Verminephrobacter eiseniae EF01-2: one gene and its partner. Each later gene encodes a partner of the first gene's protein in a complex. Links are inferred from orthologs where the notes say so. Each region holds a gene or a part of one and is shown on either strand. Other genes may lie near its edges. The genes, in order: holA and dnaN.

Region 1 (3,105 bases):
AAAATCCACATCGAAACTGACATGCAGGTGGCAATCGGCGTCCAGCCCCGCCAAAGCCTGCTGCATGGTCTGGCGCATGCCGGCTTCATCGATGTAGCGCATGTCGAAGACCTCCAGGCCCTGCTGATGGACCAGGCGCTTTTCGCCCGGATCTACGCTGCGGACGCCGATCAGGCGAATCTGCTGCGCACGCAATGCCGGCCCGCCGCCGGGCATGCCGCCGGCCAACTGCGTCAGCGGCCCAGGCCCCAAGCCGCACAGGCAGGCCATCGGCATGCCATGCAGATTGCCGCTGGGCGTCAGGGCGCTGGTGTTGAAGTCGGCATGGGCGTCGAGCCACAGCACACGCAGCGGCTGGCCCCGCGCGGCGCAATGGCGCGCCACGGCGCTGATGCTGCCCAGCCCCAGGCAATGGTCACCGCCGAGCAAGATCGGCAGATGACCCAGACGCAACTCGGCCGATACCGCATCGAACACGCGCTGATTCCACTGCACCACCTCGGGCAGATGGCGATAGCCCTGCACCGGCGCTTGCCAAGGATTGGCCGGGCCGCTCAGATTGCCCCGGTCGAACGATTGCAGGCCATGCCCTTGCAGCGCCGCCTGCAGCCCGGCCACGCGCAGAGCCTCCGGCCCCATGGATGCGCCGCGCACCCCGGCCCCGATATCGGTGGGGGCGCCGATCAGCGCTATCGGGCGATGGGCGGGGCGGGGGATGGGGCCGGCCGTGGCGGGGTGGGGAGATGGTGCGTTGGCGTGCATGGCGTGGTGACGATCAGTCAGGCGGTGGTCAGTCGGTGCCCGGGCCAAATTGTGCGCGGGCCGGGCTGCCCTGCAAAGCGGGAAATCGGCGCAAACCACATGGCAAACATGGCAAGCCGCCCCCAACCACCCCAACCATCCCGCGGACCGGCTCCGGGCGCCCGGCGCGATCGGCCCGTGCAGCGCAAGGCGATAAACTGCGCCGCATGCAAATCGCGCTGGCCCAACTGTCCGAGCATCTTCAACGGGGTCTGGCGCCGCTGTATGCGCTGCATGGCGACGAACCGCTGCTGCAACAAGAGGCGGTGGACGCCATCCGCGCTGCGGCCCGGGCACGGGGCTATACCGAGCGCAGCGCATTCACTGTGGCCGGCGCCCATTTCGACTGGAGCGCAGTGCTGGCCGCCGGTGGCTCATCGAGCCTGTTTGCCGAGCGGCAGATCGTCGAAATCCGCATCCCCACGGGCAAGCCCGGCAAGGACGGCAGCGCGGCCTTGCAGCGGCTGGCCGCATCGGCCCAAGGCAACGACAACACCCTGACACTGGTGCTGCTGCCGCGCCTGGACAAAGCCATGCGCGCCGGGGACTGGTTTGCCGCGCTCCAGGCCCATGGCAGCACCATACAGATCGACCCCGTGGAACGCAGCGCGCTGCCGCAATGGCTGGCCCAGCGCCTGGCCGCCCAGGGCCAGCGCGTGCTGGCGGGCGAGGAGGGCCAGCGCACGCTGCGGTTCTTTGCCGATCGTGTCGAAGGCAACCTGCTGGCCGCCCACCAAGAGATCCAGAAACTGGCCCTGCTGCACCCGGCCGGCGAATTGACGCAGGCCCAGGTCGAAGCCGCCGTGCTCGATGTCGCGCGCTACGACGTGTTCAAACTGTCCGAATCGGTGCTGGCCGGGCAGACCGCCCGCGTGCAGCGCATGCTCGATGGCCTGCAAGCCGCAGGCGAGAACGAAGTGCTGGTGCACTGGGCGCTGGCCGAAGACATCCGTGCGCTCAAGCGCGTGAAAGACGCGATGAACGCCGGCCGCCCGCTGCCGCTGGCGCTGCGCGAAAACCGCATCTGGGGTCCCCGGGAGCGCCTGTTCGAGCGCATCCTGCCCCAGGCCAGCGATGCGGCACTGGCCCGGCTATTGCAATCGGCGCACATCGTGGACGGCATCGTCAAGGGCCTGCGCTGGCCTGACTGGCCCGCCGATAGTTGGCAGGCATTGCAGCGACTGGCGCTGCAACTGAGCCGGCTGACATCGACCGCGCACTGACGGGCTTTGGGCCGCGCTGGTGATGCCCAATGGGGTCAATGGGGTTAATGGGGTCAATGGGGTCAATGGGGTCAATAGGCCACGGAGGCTTGATTTCACTTCGCCACGAGCTAGAAAAACAATAGCACAATGAATCTGCGGCACAATCGCCCGATGAGTCCGATGAACCTGGCTGAACTGACCGAATACACGCGCCATCTCGGCACCCGGGCCAAAACCGCATCTGCGCTGATGGCCAAAGCGCCAGCGGCCAGTAAGAGCCAGGCGCTCAAGGCGCTGGCGCGGCGGCTGCGCGACAACACCCCGGCGCTGCAAATCGACAACGCCCGCGACTTGGAGCGCGCCCGTGCTGCCGGTCTGGCCGCGCCCATGGTCGAGCGCCTGCAACTGAGTCCGCAGACCTTGGAAACCTGCGCCCAGGGCTGCGAGCAATTGGCGGCCATGCCCGACATCATCGGTGCGATCCAGGGCTTGCAGCAGCAACCCAGCGGCATCCGCGTAGGCCGGATGCGGGTGCCGATCGGCGTGTTCTGCATGGTCTACGAAAGCCGCCCGAACGTGACCATCGAAGCCGCCAGCCTGTCGATCAAGAGCGGCAACGCCTGCATCCTGCGCGGCGGCTCTGAAGCCATGGCCTCGAACCAGGCGCTGACAGCACTGGTGCAGCAGGCGCTGGCCGAGGCCGGCCTGCCGCAAGACGCGGTGCAACTGGTGCAGACCACCGACCGCGCCGCCGTGGGCCAGCTCATCGCCATGCCCGAATGCGTCGACCTGATCATCCCGCGCGGCGGCAAGGGCCTGATCGAGCGCATCAGCCGCGAAGCCCGGGTGCCGGTCATCAAGCACCTGGACGGCAACTGCCACATCTATGTCGACGCCCCCTGCGACATCGCCATGGCCGTGCAAGTCGCCGACAACGCCAAAACCCACAAGTACAGCCCCTGCAACGCCAGCGAAAGCCTGCTCGTGGCCAGGCCGGTGGCCGCCGAATTCCTGCCGAAAATCGGCGCCATATATGCCACCAAGGGCGTGGAAATGCGCGCCTGCCCCGAGGCGCTGGCGATTTTGGGCGCAGTGACGG
Region 2 (3,271 bases), 1.1 Mb from region 1 along the record:
TGCTCGGCGTAGGCGCTGTTCCACTGCATGGCCACTTCCACGCCGATATGCGTGCCGGGGATGCCGCCATAGGTCTCGGCCGGGCGCTCGCCGGTGGCGTAAAACGAGTTCGGGTGCAGGGCGGTCTTGCCCTTGTTGATGAATTCGACGAAACCGCGCACGCCGCCGGCGCCCGAGAAGTCGTCTTCCTTGCCGCTGCGCTCGTCTTTCAGGCGGATGCGCACGCCATTGTTCAAAAAGGACAGCTCGCGCAGCCGCTTGGCCAGAATTTCGTAGTGGAAGTCGCGGTTTTCTTTGAAGATTTCGGCGTCGGGCAGAAAGTGCACTTCGGTGCCGCGTTTTTCGGTCGCGCCGGCGAGCTTCATCGGCGAGACGGCGACGCCGTCCACGGTGTCGAGCAGGCGGTCTTGCACGAAGCCGCGCGCAAATTCGAGCTGGTGCACCCGGCCTTCGCGGCGCACCGTCAGGCGCAGCCATTTGCTCAGCGCGTTCACGCAGCTCACGCCCACGCCGTGCAGGCCGCCCGATACCTTGTAGCTGTTTTGGTTGAACTTGCCGCCCGCGTGCAGTTCGGTCAGCGCGATTTCGGCCGCGCTGCGCCTGGGCTCGTGCTTGTCGTCGAACTTCACGCCGGTGGGAATGCCGCGACCGTTGTCGGTCACGCTGATCGAGTTGTCGGTGTGGATGGTCACCACGATGTCGTCGCAGTGGCCGGCCAGGGCTTCGTCGATCGAGTTGTCCACCACCTCGAACACCAGGTGGTGCAGTCCGGTGCCGTCGCTGGTGTCGCCGATGTACATGCCGGGGCGCTTGCGCACCGCCTCCAGACCTTCCAGGATGGTGATGGCGCCTGCGTCGTAGCTTTCGCTGGCGCCCGCCTGCCGGGTGTCGATCTTTGGCAGGGCAGGCCCACCAGTGCCGCCGGGTGCGGGCTCGGGCAGGGGGTTGTCAGCGGTCATGTGGTGGGGCCTCGGGATCCGTGGAAAGCGCGCTTTTCACTGTGTTCGATGAGATTCGGGCTGGCTGCGGGTGGCTCATTGCACAGCTACCGGCGGCCATGTCCATGGTGGGTGGCGCCGGCTGGTTGCCGGCAGCCAGGGTGTCGGCGGGACGGCGCACGACTAGATGCGCATCGGCATCACGACATACTTGAAGTTGTCGTTGGCGGGGATGGTCAGCAAGGCCGAACTGTTGCCGTCGGCGAACGCCAACTGCACCATGTCCTGCTCCATGTTGGCCAGTGCGTCGATGAGGTAGGTCACGTTGAAGCCGATCTCGATGTTGTCGCCGGCGTAGTCGACATCGAGCTCGTCGACGGCCTCCTCCTGTTCGGCGTTGCTCGATGCCACGCGCAGCGCGCCGGGCTCCAGGTTCAGGCGCACGCCCTTGAACTTGTCGCTGGTCATGATGGCCGTGCGTTGCAGGCTGGTCAGCAAGGCCGCGCGGCCCAGCGTGACGCAGTTGTGGTGGTTCTTCGGGATCACGCGGTTGTAGTCCGGGAACTTGCCCTCGACCAGTTTGGTGACGAACTCCATGCCGCCAAAGGTGAATTTGGCCTGGTTGCTGGCAAACTGCATCTCGATGTGGGGCCGGTTGTCGCCGTCCGCGTCGCTGAGCAGGCGTTGCAGTTCGAGCACGGTCTTGCGCGGCAGGATGACTTCCTGCTTGGGCACTTGCACGTCGAGCGTGGCGCAGGCGAAAGCCAGGCGGTGGCCGTCGGTGGCGATCAGCGACAGTGTTTGGCCCTCGGCCACGAACAAGATGCCGTTGAGGTAGTAGCGGATGTCCTGCACGGCCATCGTGAACGAGACCTGGCCCAGCAGGCTCTTCAGGGTCTTTTGCGGAACGCTGAACACCGGGCCGAACGCGGCCGATTCCTGCACCAGCGGGAAGTCCTGGCCCGGCAGGCTGTGCAGCGTAAAGCGGCTCTTGCCGGCCTTGAGGATGAGCCTGGACTGGTCCGACTCCAGGCTCACCGTCTGCTCGCCCGGCATGGTGCGCAAGATGTCGATGAGCTTGCGCACGCTCATGGTGGTCATGCATTCGCCGGTGTCGCCGCCAAGCTCGGCCGTGGTGCGGATCTGGATTTCCAGATCGCTGGTCGTCAGTTGCAAGGCATTGCCGGTCTTGCGGATCAGCACATTGGCCAGGATCGGCAGCGTATGGCGGCGCTCAACGATGCCGGCCACGGATTGCAAAGCCGCGAGAACCTTGTCTTGTGTCGCTTTCAGGACAATCATGTCATCAACCTCTGGAGTTTTTCGGGACGCTGCGCGACCCGCCATTTTGCCTTGTTGCGCGGCGCTCTTTTCCGGGCCGCTGCCGGCCGGTGTTTTCAACCTTTGAGCGTTTGTTCGAGCACATGCAGTTGCTGGTTCAGTTCGGTCAGTTGCTGGCGCTCGGCGGCAATCTTGCGGACGGCGTGCAAAACGGTGGTGTGGTCGCGCCCGCCAAATGATTCGCCGATTTCGGGAAGGCTCTTTTGCGTCAGTTCCTTGGTCAGGTACATCGCAATCTGGCGCGGGCGGGCAATGCTGGCCGGGCGCTTTTTGCTGTACATGTCGGCGACCTTGATCTTGTAGTAGTCGGCCACGGTCTTTTGGATGTTCTCCACGGAGATCTGCCGGTTCTGGATCGACAGCAGATCGCGCAGCGCCTCGCGCGCCAGTTGGATGGAGATTTCCTTCTGGTTGAAGCGCGAGTAGGCGAGGATCTTGCGCAGCGCGCCTTCGAGCTCGCGCACGTTCGAGCGCACGTTCTTGGCCACGAAGAAGGCCACTTCCTCGGGCATTTCCGTGCTTTCTGCCTGCGCCTTGTTGATCAGGATGGCCACGCGCATTTCCAGCTCGGGCGGCTCGATGGCCACCGTCAGGCCGGAATCGAAGCGCGACACCAGCCGCTCGTGGATGTTGCTCAGCCCCTTGGGATAGGTGTCGCTGGTCATCACCAGGTGCGATTTCTTGGTCAGCAGGGCCTCGAACGCATTGAAGAACTCTTCTTGCGTGCGGTCTTTGTTGGCGAAGAACTGCACATCATCGATCAGCAGCAGATCGAGCGAGTGGTAGCGCTCCTTGAACTCGTCGAACGTGCGCCGCTGGTAGGACCTGACCACATCCGAGACAAACTGCTCGGCGTGGACGTAGAGCACCTTGGCCTGCGGGCGGCTGGCCAACAGGCGGTTGCCCACGGCGTGCACCAGGTGCGTCTTGCCCAGGCCCACGCCGCCGTAGACGAACAAGGGGTTGTACAGATGCCCCGGCATGCCGGCCAC

What was found.
Region 2: the proteins of holA (region 1) and dnaN are in contact, whole or in part, in a cryo-EM structure (PDB 8GIZ), measured with the Escherichia coli proteins. The link is inferred for Verminephrobacter eiseniae EF01-2 from one-to-one orthologs.

Annotation. Positions count from the first base shown.
Region 1 is NC_008786.1:1,076,097-1,079,201, reverse strand. The notes cover bases 211-2,996. They hold holA (DNA polymerase III subunit delta), read left to right. Parts: upstream 211-968; coding sequence 969-2,024; downstream 2,025-2,996. Other genes in these bases: VEIS_RS04740 (glutamate-5-semialdehyde dehydrogenase), read left to right, coding at 2,187-2,996; rocF (arginase), read right to left, coding at 211-762. Outside these bases: more of rocF, read right to left, coding at 1-210; more of VEIS_RS04740, read left to right, coding at 2,997-3,105. UniProt on the Escherichia coli protein: Part of the beta sliding clamp loading complex, which hydrolyzes ATP to load the beta clamp onto primed DNA to form the DNA replication pre-initiation complex.
Region 2 is NC_008786.1:1,009-4,279, reverse strand. What follows is about bases 182-3,133. They hold dnaN (DNA polymerase III subunit beta), read right to left. Parts: upstream 2,241-3,133; coding sequence 1,122-2,240; downstream 182-1,121. Other genes in these bases: dnaA (chromosomal replication initiator protein DnaA), read right to left, coding at 2,336-3,133; gyrB (DNA topoisomerase (ATP-hydrolyzing) subunit B), read right to left, coding at 182-959. Outside these bases: more of gyrB, read right to left, coding at 1-181; more of dnaA, read right to left, coding at 3,134-3,271. UniProt on the Escherichia coli protein: Confers DNA tethering and processivity to DNA polymerases and other proteins. Acts as a clamp, forming a ring around DNA (a reaction catalyzed by the clamp-loading complex) which diffuses in an ATP-independent manner freely and bidirectionally along dsDNA.